Regions from separate parts of the Bacillus paramobilis genome, predicted to be linked through region 1. Evidence: riboswitches for the same ligand, from Rfam matches in the RefSeq annotation. Region 1 holds a riboswitch; the other holds the start of a gene.

Region 1 (7,617 bases):
AATTATTAGATTTAGCGCGTATGGAAAGTGGTAATGTAGAGTTACATATAGGTGAAGTTGATATTCATCCTTTCGTTGAAAAAATAGGTCGTAAATTCCAAGGAATTGCAAAGGATAAAGAAGTCGCATTAACGGTTGATTTCCAAAATCCAATTGAGCAATACCCGTTTGATGCAGATCGTATGGAACAAGTATTGACGAATTTAATTGATAACGCAATTCGTCATACGAATGCAGGCGGACATGTAACGCTTGTAATTGATACGAAAAATAATGGTCTTACTTTTGAAGTACAAGATTCGGGCGCTGGCATTCCAGAAGAAGATATTCCATTTTTATTTGATCGTTTCTATAAAGCTGATAAAGCAAGAACACGTGGGAAAAAAGGTGGAACAGGGCTCGGGCTTGCGATTGCAAAAAATATTGTGCAAGGCCATGATGGTAAAATTGCTGTTTCAAGTGTTGTTGGAGAGGGAACTACATTCTCTGTATATTTACCGAATCGTATAATTTAGATATGTGTTTTTAAAGTTGATAATGAATAAAGTTCTACTGTTTTTTATTTTTTTGTAAAATCAATTAAATAAATAATAGTAGAACTTTTTTCTATCTTAGTCGAATGAAGAATAATAAGAGGGGTGTCGTGAAGCGATGAAATTATACACGAAAACAGGAGATAAAGGTACAACAAGTGTAATAGGCGGCAGAGTGGATAAAGATAATATTAGAGTTGAAGCATATGGCACGATAGATGAGTCGAATTCTCATATTGGATATGCAATGACGAAGCTACAAGGCGGGTCTTTTGGAGATATTTACAATGAACTTGAAAATATTCAACATGAACTATTTGATTGCGGGGGAGACTTGGCGATAGTAGAGGGGAAAGCTCCTTATAAAGTAACGCTTGAAATGGTTGAAAGCTTAGAAAGAAGGATTGATTCGTATATAGAAGAAGCACCGCCGTTAGAGCGTTTTATTTTACCAGGTGGAAGCGAAGCGGCAGCTGCTATTCATATTGCACGTACAGTTGTAAGGCGAGCAGAACGATGTGTAGTGTCCTTGCAAAAAGAAGGGGAAACAAATGAAGTTGTTCTAAAGTATGTAAATAGACTATCGGATTATTTGTTTGCGGTAGCTAGAGTAATAAATGCTCGATTACAAGTAAAAGACGTGGAGTATAATCGCAGTGCAATCGTTTTTCGTGATAAAAAAGAGAAGGAAGTGGAGTGATTCACTTTCTTTTTTTGTATACTTTTTTCTGTAATATACCAAAATAGAGAAGGTATGGTGTTAATTAGAAAACGGAGGATGTATATGAAAGTGTTAAAATGTGGCGTCATGTTATTGACAGTACTGTTTTTATCTCAATTACATGTGTACGCAGAGGGAAACCAATGGACATGGCCTGTTGAAGGGCAGATAAGTGATTATTTTGGGACAAGGCATGGAAAACACTACGGTATAGATATAGCGGCACCGATTGGCGCGCCTGTGGCAGCTATTCAAGAAGGTAAGGTAACAAAGTCTTATTATTCAAGTAGTTATGGAAACGTTGTATTTATTAAACATGGAGAATATGAGGCCGTGTATGCACATTTAAATAAGAGATATGTAGTTCAAGGGGATTATATTTCAAAAGGAGGAATAATTGGAGAAGTAGGAAATACAGGAGAATCGAGAGGTGCACACTTACATTTAGAAGTTCATCAAGGAAGATGGACGATGGCGAAAAAGAATGCGATGAATCCATTGCTTGTTCTAAATGAACAGAGAAATGAAGTTGTTTCCTCATCCTTATATGTCGTCCAAAAAGGGGACACTTTAGTTAGTATTGCACGGAAATTTAGTATGTCAGTTAAGGAAGTTAAAGAAAAAAATGGACTGCAGCAAGATCGGATTTATCCAAATCAACAATTATACGTAAAGTAAAAAAAGAGCTAGTTAAACTAGCTCTTTTTTTACCAAAAAATAAAGACACATATAAATCCAGAAATAGCTAAGTAGCTATATAAGTAAAATACTTTCGTTCTTGTTTTTTCGTTCGTTCGAAATAGTACAATAGTCGGTTCAATTAAACCGATTGTCAAACAAAGTAAACCAAGAAGCATACAACCGATTGAAATGGAGTACAGGGCAATTTGTGGTGCTTGAAATGGAATCATCCATTTTAATAAAAATGCAATAAGTGCAGTGTAGCAAATGCTGCCGATGTATTTATTCAACGGTGCATTAGAACGGAACCCTGGAAGTTTTTTTAAGAAAGAGCGGGAAACAACTTCAGTTTGTAAAGATGTGTGCTTTTCAATTATTTTTTGAGCTTCTTTTCCTTTTTGGAAAAGGGATAATATCCAGTTTCGCTCACCTTGAAAAATAAATTGAGAAGTTGTCAAATAATGATCCACCTTCACTTTATTCCAACTCTTCCACTGGTGACGCTCACACAGTTTTAATTTACTCTCTGTTTTTTTATCATACTGATAAATACTGATGCCATCTTCGTCGAAAGCAGCATAGTATGTCTCACTTGAGAATGTGCCTAAATCAATTGGACAGTAGAAAAGTAATTCTTTTTTTAAGTAAAAGTATTCTTTTCTTAAGTTTTTTTTCATTACTTCTCGAATAGAGTGTCTCTTTTCTTTTTTCATGACATTTCCTCCATAATCCAGAAAATGTTCTTATCTTAACAATTCAACATCTTATCACTTTTAACTATATATGACTAGTGGATTCATAGGAGAAATGCCTAATACTAAAAAATATGGGGTGTATTGTAAAATATAGTGATTGGTTTCGGTTATATAAAATTAATAACTTATTTTTAATAAGTTACACTTTTTTTGTTCACAACATGATCATGTTGTTGTATAATGAAGTGGAAAATAGAATATCGGTCTATCTTCGGGGCAGGGTGAAAATCCCGACCGGCGGTGATGAACTATATGTGATTTTGTTCTAAGCCCGCGAGCCGTTAAGGCAGGATTTGGTGTGATTCCAAAGCCGACAGTATAGTCTGGATGGGAGAAGATGGAGGTTCAAGCGTTCAAAAAAGATATGGATTTGAACGTCTGTTTGATGTGCCTTAAATTCTCCCTTTGTGTAAAACACAAAGGGTTTTTTCGTTCTATGAAAAAATAGGCATAGCAGAACCTTTCCACTTTCCATGAGATGATCGATGGAAAAGGAGAGAGAAAGATGAAACAAAAAAACAGTGTAGTGCAGATGGTGAGTGTAGCGATGCTAAGTAGTATTGCATATTTACTGATGATGTTGGATTTCCCGTTTCCAGGGCTTCCGCCATTTTTAAAAATTGATTTTAGTGATGTACCAGCTTTAATTGCTGCGATTATTTTTGGGCCAGTTGCAGGGATAATTGTAGAGGCGATAAAGAATATTTTACATTACGGGATTCAAGGGAGTTTAACGGGAGTACCAGTTGGCGAAATTGCTAACTTTATTGCAGGATGTTTATTTATTGGACCGGCAGCTTTCTTATTTAGAAAGTATCGTACTGTTAAGAGTTTAACGACAGGATTAATGCTAGGGACAATTACAATGGCGCTCATCATGAGTGTATTAAATTACATCATTATATTCCCAGCTTACACTTGGTTTTTAAATTCACCAGCTATGTCTAGTGAGGCTATAAGAACAACGGTTGTAACGGCAATCTTACCATTTAATTTGATTAAAGGAATTGTTGTGACAATTGTATTTGTAGCGTTATTCTCACGCCTGAAAGTATGGGTGTTTGCAAAAATGAAAAATGCATAAAATATAAAAAAACCATTAGTAGTATGGAACTACTAATGGTTTTTTATTAAGTAGAATGAAAATAGAAAACAAAAAATATCCCTCATATTAATGAGGGATATTTTTTGAAGTTAATAAAAGACTATTCGAATTTTAAAGAGTCGCCGTCGAATGATTCGTCAGCAACTTTAATTGAGTCAGTTGGACAACCTTCGAATGCATCCATCATATCTTCAATTAATACATCTGGAATTTCAACGATACCTTGGTTATCGTCTAACGTTACAAATGCAATACCTTCATCATCATAATCATAAATGTCTGGTGCAGCAGCGCCGCAAGCACCACATGCGATACAAGTATCTTTATCAACGATTGTATATTTTGCCATCTTTTTTCCCTCCTGATAATATGTATGTGAAAAGCTCGCCATAAAAATTATAACCTTATTGTAAAACGGTTTTTAAAACTTTTCAACATAAAATTATAATGATAATCCTTATCAATTAGAGTGTCAACTAATTTTTGCATTATGTCACAAGATTTTCAAAATACGTAAATGTTATTTCGTTTGGTACAATATACTATATACAAGTACATAGTGCCGATATGATAAGTTTAATAATGCGATCATACTAAAAAGTAACTAAGTTAGATTGAAAGGTGGAAGCGGTAATGCAACTACAATATACAGTATTGTATTGTTTAAAACAATTGAATGGTGAAAGGACCGTTTCTTCTATTTATTATTTATTAAAAGGAAAACGATCTTCACAAACGTTACAAGATGGAAATATGTTCCGAATTTCTTTTTTGTTTGGAATATATAAATCGTTAAATAGAACAGACTATGATCGTGAAGTTGCAAAGTTGTTGCAAGCAGATTTGATTCAAGAAATACGTGAAAATACATATTTGTTAACATCTAAAGGTAAAATGCAGTTGCAAACATGGGAGGAAGTGTATGCTTTTCCCGCGCATTTACATGGTTTGCACTATGGCGAATTAGGTGAAACATTTTGGAAAAGAGTATCATTAATCATTCAAACTATATCTAATTTACAACAGAATAATACGAAGTTTATTCCCATTCAACAAGATACAGAAATAACGGTGTGGGTGAAACGCTTTTTAACAGGTATACCGTATAGGAGAAGTGAATTGGCTAAAAGATTATGGAAAGAAATACATAATCTTTTAGGAAAAGGTGATGTGGTAGAAGCGACAATTGTAACATATCGATTAACAGGATATGAACGTATCGGTTGTACATTGCAGCAATTAGCGGAAATTACGAAACAAGATATATTTCGGGTGTATTTTTTATTTTGGGGTACAATTCACTTCTTTATACAAGAAGTTCGCGATAAAGAAAATGAATTTCCACTGTTAGCGGAAATTATATCTTACCCAAATGAGAGAGCTGAATTATTTAGTTTATCAACGAAAAAAACATATAATTTTTGGAGACAAGGACGTTCTTTAGAAGAAATAGCGACAATTAGAAATTTAAAGGTTGCAACGATAGAAGATCATTTTGTTGAAATTGCTTTACGAGAAAAAGAGTTTTCAATCGAGATGTTTATGGAAAAAGATAAAATAGATAAAGTAACAAAAGTAATTGTGGCATTACAAACACGTAAGTTGCGTGAGTTGAAACAAGCGGTTGGAGAGGGGATTTCTTATTTTGAGGTCCGTCTTGTATTGGCGCGGATGGAGGTTATAAATGAAGCTTGAGGAATATTTATATAGATGGTTTGGATATTCTGAATTTCGTCCAGGGCAAAAAGGGGTAATTACAGATTTATTAGAAGGAAAAGATGTTATAGCAATGCTCCCGACTGGAAGAGGAAAGTCTATGTGCTATCAACTTCCAGGGCTAATGCAAGAAGGAACAGTACTTGTTGTATCACCATTATTATCTTTGATGGAAGATCAAGTTACACAATTAAAATATGTTGTGAAAAACCGAGTGATTGCATTTAATAGTTTTCGGACATTGCATGAAAAAAGAGAAGCGATGAAAAAATTAGCTTCATATAAATTTATTTTTGTTTCACCAGAGATGTTGCAGTCGGAAGTGTTAATAAGAGAATTGAAGAAAGTTCATATTTCATTATTTGTTGTGGATGAGGCTCATTGTATTTCACAATGGGGTTATGATTTTAGGCCAGACTATAAAAAACTAAATGTAGTCATTGGGAATATTGGGTCTCCTACGGTGCTAGCATTAACAGCAACAGCGACGAAAGATGTACTCCGAGATATAGCAGAGAGTTTAGATTTGAAGAATGTGACGCAACATGTATACTCTATTGATCGTCCAAATATTGCAATGGAAGTACAATTTGTGGATACGATAGAAGAGAAGAAAGAAGCGCTTTTGGACCAGGTGATGTATTTACAAGGGCCAGGAATTGTATATTGTTCAAGCAGAGCGTGGACAGAACGTTTAACGGAATATTTAAGAGGAAAAGGCGTGACTGGTGTCGCTTTTTATCATGGTGGTATGGAACATGAAGAGCGTATGTTAATTCAACAACAGTTTATGAATGACCAGTTGCAGCTTGTAATATGTACAAGTGCTTTTGGTATGGGAGTAAATAAGTCGAATACGAGATATATTATTCATTTCCATTATCCGACTAATATAGCTTCCTATTTACAAGAAATCGGAAGAGCTGGAAGAGATGGTGAACCGAGTATAGCTATCTTACTATGTAGTCCGTTAGATCACGATTTGCCAATTTCAATAATTGAAGATGAATTGCCGAGTCAGTCGCAAATACAATTTTTATTTTCTTTACTACAAGAAAGAATGTTTCAAACGAAAGAATTGCCAATAGAAGAGGTAGAAGAAATTTGTTATAATGCAGCAAGATTTAATGAACAATATTGGCGCTTCACCCGCTATCATCTTGAGCAGCTTGGAATCATACAACAGCGAAAATTAAAATTAGAGAGCTTGTCAGATGAAATTATGAACCGATTAATAGCTGAAGTAGAGATAAGGCTGCGTAATAAATATAGTGAGCTAGAAAACATGAAATCATGGATACAAGTGAAAGGATGTAGACGTGAATATTTGCTGCAACAGTTCGGTTATAGAAAAGAGACCGAGTTAAAAAATTGCTGTGACTATTGTAGTATTACAAAAACAGACTATAAAAAAAGACAAGCGCAACAATCGGATTTCGACTATAATTGGGAAACAGAGTTACAAAAGCTTTTCGGTCTAGAAAAGATGGGGGAATGATGAACATTCAAAGGCATAATATTGAAGATATGAGTCCGAAAGAAATAAGGCTGAATCTGTATATTACACAGTTCATTATTATCGGTATCGGTTGTTTGCTAGCATATATATTATTCCCAGATATAAAATCGGTGTATAGTCTGTGGAAATGGGAACCGGTGTCTATACTTATAATAGGTGGCTTATTAGCAATTGGTATTGTGTTATTAGATTATGTTGCAATGCGAGTGTTTCCAGAGTCTTGGTTTGATGATGGTGGTATTAACGATAGGATGTTTCAAGGAATGTCAGTTATGCATCTACTCGTTATTACGTTCATTATCGGTTTTGCAGAAGAATTTTTATTTAGAGGTGTAGTGCAGACACACTTTGGAATTATAATAGCGAGTTTAGTATTTGCAGTGTTACATATTCGGTATATAAAAAAGCCATTTTTGTTTTGTTTCGTCTGTTTCATTAGTTTTGTCTTTGGTTATGTATTTCAATGGACAGGAAATTTGTTTATAACAATCTTTGCACACTTTCTTGTTGATTTTATAATGGGACTCCAATTAAGAAAATAAATGGAAGGTGGTGGTGAACAACATGAGAAAACGAATTCCTGATTT
Region 2 (7,617 bases), 2.5 Mb from region 1:
CCCTTTATTATAAGTTTAGTAAATGTCCTAATTTGTTTACTTTCGTTTGTAAATACGTTTTATTCTCTTCTTTTGTTGGCATTTGCAATGGTACACGCTCGATTACTTCTAAATCGTAACCTTGTAAGCCAGCAATTTTTCGCGGGTTATTTGTTAATAATCGTAAATGTTGTAAACCTAAATCTTTTAAAATTTGAGCGCCAATACCGTAATCTCGCAAATCAGCTGGGAATCCAAGTTTTTCGTTTGCTTCTACAGTATCGAATCCATCTTCTTGTAACTTATAAGCGCGAAGCTTATTAAGAAGGCCGATGCCTCGTCCTTCTTGTCTCATATAGAGAAGAACGCCTTTTCCTTCACGCTCAATCTGAGCAAGTGCAGCATGGAGTTGTGGTCCGCAATCACAACGGCATGAGCCAAATACATCACCTGTTAAGCACTCTGAATGAACGCGTACAAGCACAGGCTCTTCTGTTGAAATATCACCTTTTACGAGTGCGATATGTTCTTTCGTATCTAATGAATTAGAATAGCCAATTGCATGGAAAGTACCGAAATCTGTAGGTAATGTAATTTCTACTTCTCTCGTCACTAATGTTTCATGGTGGCGGCGATAAGCAATTAAATCTTCTATTGTAATCATTTTTATATCAAATTGTTTTGCACACTGTAGTAAATCAGGTACGCGTGCCATCGTACCGTCCTCATTAATAATCTCACAAATAACTCCAGCTGGTTCTGCTCCGCAAAGCTGTGCTAAATCGACAGCAGCTTCTGTATGACCAGCGCGGCGCAGGACACCACCCTCTTTCGCGATTAATGGAAAGATATGTCCAGGACGATTGAAATCAGCACCTTTTGATGCAGGGTTTAACAATTCTTGTATCGTAGTTGCCCGTTCGTGAGCGCTTATTCCTGTTGTTGTAGAAACATGATCAATACTCACTGTAAATGCAGTATGATGCGAATCCGTATTATGAGCTACCATTGGTTCTAATTGTAGACGTTCTGCGTACCCTTCCGTAATCGGTACACAAACGAGGCCGCGCCCATGTGTAATCATAAAGTTAATCGTTTCCGGCGTAATATACTCTGCTAAAGCGATAAAATCGCCTTCATTTTCGCGGTTTTCATCATCACATACGATAACGACTTTTCCTTGTTTTAAATCTTCTAGAGCTTCTTCAATACGATGAAACATCATGCTTCCCCCTTATAGAAATCCGTTTTCTTGTAAAAAGCTTTTGCTCATTGAACCAGTTCGATTTACAGGTTTAGAAATAAAGCGTTCGATATATTTACCGATCATGTCACACTCAATGTTTACGATGTCACCGGCATTCTTTCCACCGATAACAGATTCACTTACTGTGTGCGGGATGAGTGAGATTGTGATGGAAGATTCGTCTATATCAAATATTGTTAAACTCGTTCCATCAACAGCGATGGATCCTTTATGCAAACAATAGCGCAGTAATTCATCAGCAATAGCTATTTTGTAATAGACGGCATTATAGTGTTGTTTTTTGTTTAATATCGTTCCGATGCCATCAATATGTCCTGAAACGAAATGTCCACCGAATCGTCCGTTTGCAGCCATCGCCCGCTCTAAATTTACTTTAGAGTGTGGTTTAAGCATGCGAAGTGATGTTGATTGCATCGTTTCAGGCATTGCGTCCACTGTAAATGAAGTTGTTGTGAAACTCGTTACAGTTAAGCAAATACCGTTAACCGCGATACTATCACCTAAGTGAGCATCTGATAAAATTTTATTTGCATGGATCGTTAACTTCATCGCTTCTCCGCTTTGTTGCATGTTTGTAATCGTTCCTAACTCTTCTACAATTCCTGTAAACATTCCGTCACCTCGCTTCGGGCATTCGCAACGATTTTTATATCATCGCCAATTTGTTTCATCGCTTGAATCTCCAAGGAAAGTGCATCTTGTAATGCTGCGAAACCATTTCCGCCAAATAAAGTAGGGGCATCTTTCCCGCCAATTAATATCGGGCTTATATAAGTTATAATTTCATTGAAATGCTTTGTTTGTAAGAAGCTTGCATGAATCGATTGGCCTCCTTCAACGAATAAAGAAAGAATTTGCTTCTCTCCAAGAAAGAAAAGGAGGTCCTCAATTTCAATTTGCTTCGTTTTCATTTGGAATATAGTTACATTTTCAGATTCATAAGAAGCTATTTTCTCTTTATTTACATCCTTACCGACAAAAATCCATGTCGGTACTAAACCATCTTTGATGACATGAGAAGATGGTGGTGTTCGTAAATGGGTATCTAAAATAACACGTATAGGATGTTTACCCCCGTTAGGAATTCTTGTCGTTAAATGCGGATTATCAGCTATAACTGTATTTACTCCAACGAGAATCGCATCATGTGTATGGCGATATTGGTGAACATCAGCTCGTGCTTCTTCACCTGTAATCCACTTACTTTCACCAGTGACAGTTGCTGTTTTCCCATCTAAGCTCATCGCTGTTTTTATGGTTACAAATGGACGTTTCGTTTTCATGTAGTGAAAAAAGAAACGATTTAATAAGGTGGCTTCTGCTTCAAGAACACCGGTAGTTACGTCGATGCCAGCTTCTTCTAATCTCTTTTTTCCATTACCAGAAACGAGAGGGTTGCAATCAAGAGTAGCAATTACAACTCGCTTAACTTCCTTTTCGATGAGTAATTCACAGCAAGGTGGTGTTTTTCCAAAATGGCTACACGGTTCAAGTGTTACATAAACGGTAGCTCCTTTTGCTTTCTCACCAGCCATATGAAGAGCATGAACTTCTGCGTGTTCTTCACCAGCACGTAAATGAGCTCCCATACCGACGATGTTTCCATCTTTTACAACAACAGCACCAACCATAGGATTTGGACTTGTTTGTCCGGATGTTCCTTCTGCTAACTGCAGGGCAATCCTCATATATTCTTGATCTGTCATTCTCTTCACCTCTCCTGAAAAAATCAAAAAACCCCAAGGATTTTATATCCTTGGGGTTTGGGAGACGTGATTTCTAGAAATATAGTTCGAATACGAAAGTATAGGAAAGAAACCTAACGATGATTGATATTTTTGCATAAGGAAAAAACCTAGCAAAATATCGAATTTTTCAAACGCTAGTCGTATCTTTTTATTCCAGTATAGAAACATAAGTATACAAAATAAAACATATATAAAGATTCAAAATGAAACTTTAAAAATATGCATACTGAAATAAAAGTGTATTCGCTATATAAAATTACTAGAAAACATATCCTTCTCCCATCCAGACTATACTGTCGGCCCTAGAGTTTCACTAGATCCACCGTTTTCGAGTTGAAAACGGGTCACGGACTTAGAAGTTTGCACTTCATCACCGCCGGTTGGGAATTTCACCCGACCCCGAAGGATGTTGTTTGCTCAAATTATAGCACAAAAAAGATAAAAGGCTAGTAAAAAATATTCGAATGTGAAGAATTGTGTGAAAATACATGTAGCTTGGCATGGTGACAAAAGTGTGAGAAATGTTGTAAGGAGAAGGGATATAACGGAGGTGTAAAAAAGAAAAACATGCACAAAAAAATGTGCATGTCACATGTGGAATTATTCTGCCTCTGGTGCTCTAACAACAGATTCGAATTTACCTTTATGCGAAGCATCGCAATAAGGCATATTTTTTGATAAACCACAACGGCATAAAGAAAATGCCGGCTTTGCTGGGAATACATTCCCTTGTGAATCGACTAATTCCACGTCCCCTGTAACGCGAAAAGAGCCATTATCATTTACTTTAATTTGTACTTTAGCCAACGCTATCCCTCCTTCCCAAACGCTTAATTTCATCATATAATTAAGAGAAGTACTTGACAATATAAAGTGAAACTTTAATTAGTGGGGGAGGTATCCCCCACTAATTATTAGTTGAACCAATCGGGCTTTTAGGGGCAGTTAATCTCCCACCTAACTTCTTTGTTTTAGCTGAGTTTTGAGGTGGGAGTTTTACTGCCCGTTAATGCGGGGTAAAAAGAGCACTTTCTTTGGGAGAGAAGAGAGTGTTATAATGTTTTTTATAACTGACTAGAGTAAGGTGACGAAAGATGGATAAACAATTACGTACATTACGAAATATTGCAAATGAGCGCACGTGGGCATCATTTTTGAATGATAATCATCCATATAGTTTGTTACACTGGTCCATTGCAGGTGTAGGACAAGAGTCAAAGGATGTTTGGTTACTTCAAGATGAAGTAACATTTCAAACGACAGAATTTCCAACGTTAGATGATGCAATGCAATGGATTTCTGAAAACATGGAACAAGTTACAGACGTTTTAGCGCAATAAAAAAACAGGCTTATGCAAGCCTGTTTTTTGTTTCTTTTACATATGAGTTTAAAAATTGATCAACGGCTGCTTCATATTCTTCTTTATTTTCGTTATAAGAGCAAGCGTGTGCACCGTGTTCTGCAATATAAAGTTGTTTATTGTTTTCTTTTGCTTCATATAGTGCTTTCGTCATATCAGCCAAAATATAATCATCATCTTTACTATGAATAAAGAGGACGGGATTGTTAATGTTTTTTATACAATCGATTGGTGAAACTTCGCGAATCGTATAACCGTCACGCACTTTTAAAAAAGCATTTGCTAGAGGTAATAAAGGCCATTTAGGTAAATGGAATTCAACCTTTAAACGGTGTTGTAATTGCCCGTAGAAATCAGAAAAAGGACAATCTGCAATATAGAAATCAGCACCATCTTCTACAAGTCCTGCGTATTGAAGAAGTGTTGCAGCTCCCATAGATTCACCATGAATACCGAGTGTTATATTTGTTCCAAAACGACTTTTTAGCCAGTCAACTACTGATTTTAAATCATGTTTTTCATAGTATCCATAGCTTGTTGTTTTTCCGCCAGTTTTACCATGACGACGATGATCATAAATAACGACATTATACCCTCTGTCTAAAAATAACCTTGCATATTTTACAGAGTTCATTTTATTTACAGTTACGCCGTGACAAAAAATCATAAACTTATTGGAATGACCAGCAGGAATGTAATATCCGTGAAGATCATATCCAAATTGCGAAGGGATATGAATTTCTTCTTTATGAAGAGCATCAAAATCCTCTATACGAAAATGTTTTTTCGTTTCTCTTTCGAGTACTTCTTCCTCTGTTTTTTTCTTTAAGTACATCACTTTATTTGTAAAGAAAATCCCAAGGGCAGTTATCGCACCTAGTATAGTAAACAATGTTGCAAAAAAACGTTTCATACTTTACCTCATCCTCCAAATACCGTTACATGTGATACACTTATATTGTATCACAATGATAGAAAGGGGGAGAAATAGGAAATGGTGTATATACAAAAAATTACGCCAGTGATGAAAGAAACAATCCGAATGTTCATGTGTGAGAACTGGGGGAGTTCGTTGATGGTTTCACGTGGGAAGGGGCATCAGTTAGAAGAGTTGCCAGGATTTGTTGCGTTCTTTGATGACAGAATAATCGGAATTATAACGTATGAAGTGACCGGAAATATGTGTGAAATTGTATCGTTAGATAGCTTTGAAGAAAGAAAAGGAATAGGAACAAAACTTGTGGAGTGTGTATTACAAGTTGCGGAAGAAGAGCGGTGTGGGCGGGTGTGGCTCATAACAACAAATGATAATATGAATGCGTTACGTTTTTACCAAAAACGTAATTTTGTGATGACGAATTTATATGTGAATGCAGTGGAAGAGGCACGAAAAATAAAGAAAGAAATTCCAAGTATTGGGTATGATAGTATCCCAATTTTACATGAAATTCAGTTAGAGTATCGTTTAGTGTAATGATGTAACAATTTTCAGAAATATAAGTTATTAACCTTGACGAATATTGTAATTTAGGTTACCGTAAAATTGTAATCTATTACCATATTAAGGGGTGACGATGTGGCAACTATACGTGATGTTGCAAAATTGGCAGGTGTTTCAGTCGCAACCGTTTCACGAGTTATTAATGAAAAAGGATACGTTCATGAGGACACAGTAAAACAAGTAAAGGAAGCAATTGAGGAATTACGTTATAGGCCAAATAGTACAGCAAAGCCATTGTTTAAAGAGAATTCAACGATAATTGCATTACTTGTAGATAATTTATATAACCCATCAAACATCACTTTGCTACATTGTATTGAGGAAATAGCATATAAAGAAGGATATCAAATCATTGTTTGTAATATAGAGAATAAAGATAGATACATACATATGTTGAAGGAAAATAACGTTGCAGGTGTTATTTTGACAAAATCAGTTTTTAAAAGTATAGGAGAAATTCCACTTCCGTTTGTTGTGATCGAGGAAAAAAAATCACATGCAAATTATTATGAAAGTGGACAAAGAGCGGTTTCTTTATTAAAAGAGAAGGGTTGTCACTTTCTTGCTTATTTCGGTGAGGGAGAAGATAGTGAAGCAATGGAAGAGCACATATCGGGATTTTTAGACGCTGTTTGGGAGGAAGGAATCTCTTATCGAGAAGAATGTGTACAAGGGTATACGAATAAACAGTTTATTACATTATTGCAAACCTATCCGTATATTGATGGAATTGTAACTTCAAGTGATAAGGTTACTTTTGAGTTAATGCGAGCAGCGAAAAATTTAAATATCTGTATACAGGATAAATTGAAAATTACTGGACTGAACGGGAGCGTAGACAGTGAATGGATAGGCCCGCCACTCATCAAAATTGAAAGTTATGACGAAGAAAATGGGAAAATAGCTTTGCAACAATTAAAAGGAAAAATAAAAAGGTAAAAGGTGCGTATAAAACGCACCTTTTATAATGTAATTGCGGCAATAAAGCCGAATATAAGTAACGGTATATTATAGTGTAGAAACGTTGGTACACATGTATCCCATATATGATGGTGTTGACCATCAGCATTTAAACCGGATGTTGGTCCAAGTGTACTATCTGATGCTGGTGATCCGGCATCTCCTAGCGCTCCGGCTGTACCGATAATTGCAATTGTGGCCATTGGACTAAATCCAAGCTGCATGCAAAGAGGTACAAAAATTGTTGTTAAGATAGGGATGGTTGAAAAGGATGAACCAATTCCCATCGTAACGAGAAGTCCAATCACAAGCATAAGAAATGCAGCGAGTGGCTTGTTATTTCCAATTATATGTGCACTCGTTTGCACAAGAGATTCAACATGTCCTGTTTTTCGAAGAACAGCGCCAAATCCAGCGGCAGCGATCATAACAAAACCGATAAAGGACATCATGCGCATTCCGCTTGTTAATATCGCATCTGCTTCTTTAAGAGGTAGACTACCACTTACTGATAAGACGATAATCCCTGCTAACGCACCGAAAATCATTGATTCCGTTGCTAATTGAACAATTAATGTAGCTATGATAGATAATAATCCGAAAGTAATGCTACGTTTTGTGTAGGGAACGATTTCATTTGCCGTAGTATGAACTTGTTCTGTTTCATACGTACGAGGTTTCCGGTACGTAATAAATACGGCTACACATAATCCAATAATCATACCGATTGCTGGAATAGTCATGGCTTTTGGAATAAGTGCGACATCAAATGTAAGACCGCTTTGCGCAGCATTTGTTTGT

The links. Region 1 has a riboswitch for FMN ahead of AABL52_RS19465 (ECF transporter S component). Riboswitches for the same ligand answer to the same signal wherever they lie in the genome.
Region 2: linked by a shared signal. The riboswitch ahead of ribD (bifunctional diaminohydroxyphosphoribosylaminopyrimidine deaminase/5-amino-6-(5-phosphoribosylamino)uracil reductase RibD) and the one ahead of AABL52_RS19465 (ECF transporter S component) in region 1 are both predicted to bind FMN.

Annotation. Positions count from the first base shown of each region.
Region 1 covers NZ_CP151108.1:3,810,164-3,817,780, reverse strand. The annotation lists gene resE (sensor histidine kinase ResE) at 1-515, shown strand, start outside; gene AABL52_RS19480 (cob(I)yrinic acid a,c-diamide adenosyltransferase) at 652-1,233, shown strand; gene AABL52_RS19475 (peptidoglycan DD-metalloendopeptidase family protein) at 1,318-1,932, shown strand; gene AABL52_RS19470 (hypothetical protein) at 1,962-2,648, opposite strand; FMN riboswitch at 2,894-3,033, shown strand; gene AABL52_RS19465 (ECF transporter S component) at 3,196-3,774, shown strand; gene AABL52_RS19460 (ferredoxin) at 3,896-4,144, opposite strand; gene AABL52_RS19455 (helix-turn-helix domain-containing protein) at 4,429-5,490, shown strand; gene AABL52_RS19450 (RecQ family ATP-dependent DNA helicase) at 5,480-7,009, shown strand; gene AABL52_RS19445 (CPBP family intramembrane glutamic endopeptidase) at 7,009-7,572, shown strand; gene AABL52_RS19440 (LysM peptidoglycan-binding domain-containing protein) at 7,595-7,617, shown strand, end outside.
Region 2 covers NZ_CP151108.1:1,308,336-1,315,952, forward strand. The annotation lists gene ribBA (bifunctional 3,4-dihydroxy-2-butanone 4-phosphate synthase/GTP cyclohydrolase II) at 8-1,201, opposite strand; gene ribE (riboflavin synthase subunit alpha) at 1,214-1,858, opposite strand; gene ribD (bifunctional diaminohydroxyphosphoribosylaminopyrimidine deaminase/5-amino-6-(5-phosphoribosylamino)uracil reductase RibD) at 1,840-2,952, opposite strand; FMN riboswitch at 3,262-3,405, opposite strand; gene AABL52_RS06900 (CDGSH iron-sulfur domain-containing protein) at 3,595-3,801, opposite strand; gene AABL52_RS06905 (DUF2552 family protein) at 4,089-4,334, shown strand; gene AABL52_RS06910 (alpha/beta hydrolase) at 4,345-5,268, opposite strand; gene AABL52_RS06915 (GNAT family N-acetyltransferase) at 5,350-5,829, shown strand; gene AABL52_RS06920 (LacI family DNA-binding transcriptional regulator) at 5,932-6,795, shown strand; gene AABL52_RS06925 (Na+/H+ antiporter family protein) at 6,819-7,617, opposite strand, start outside.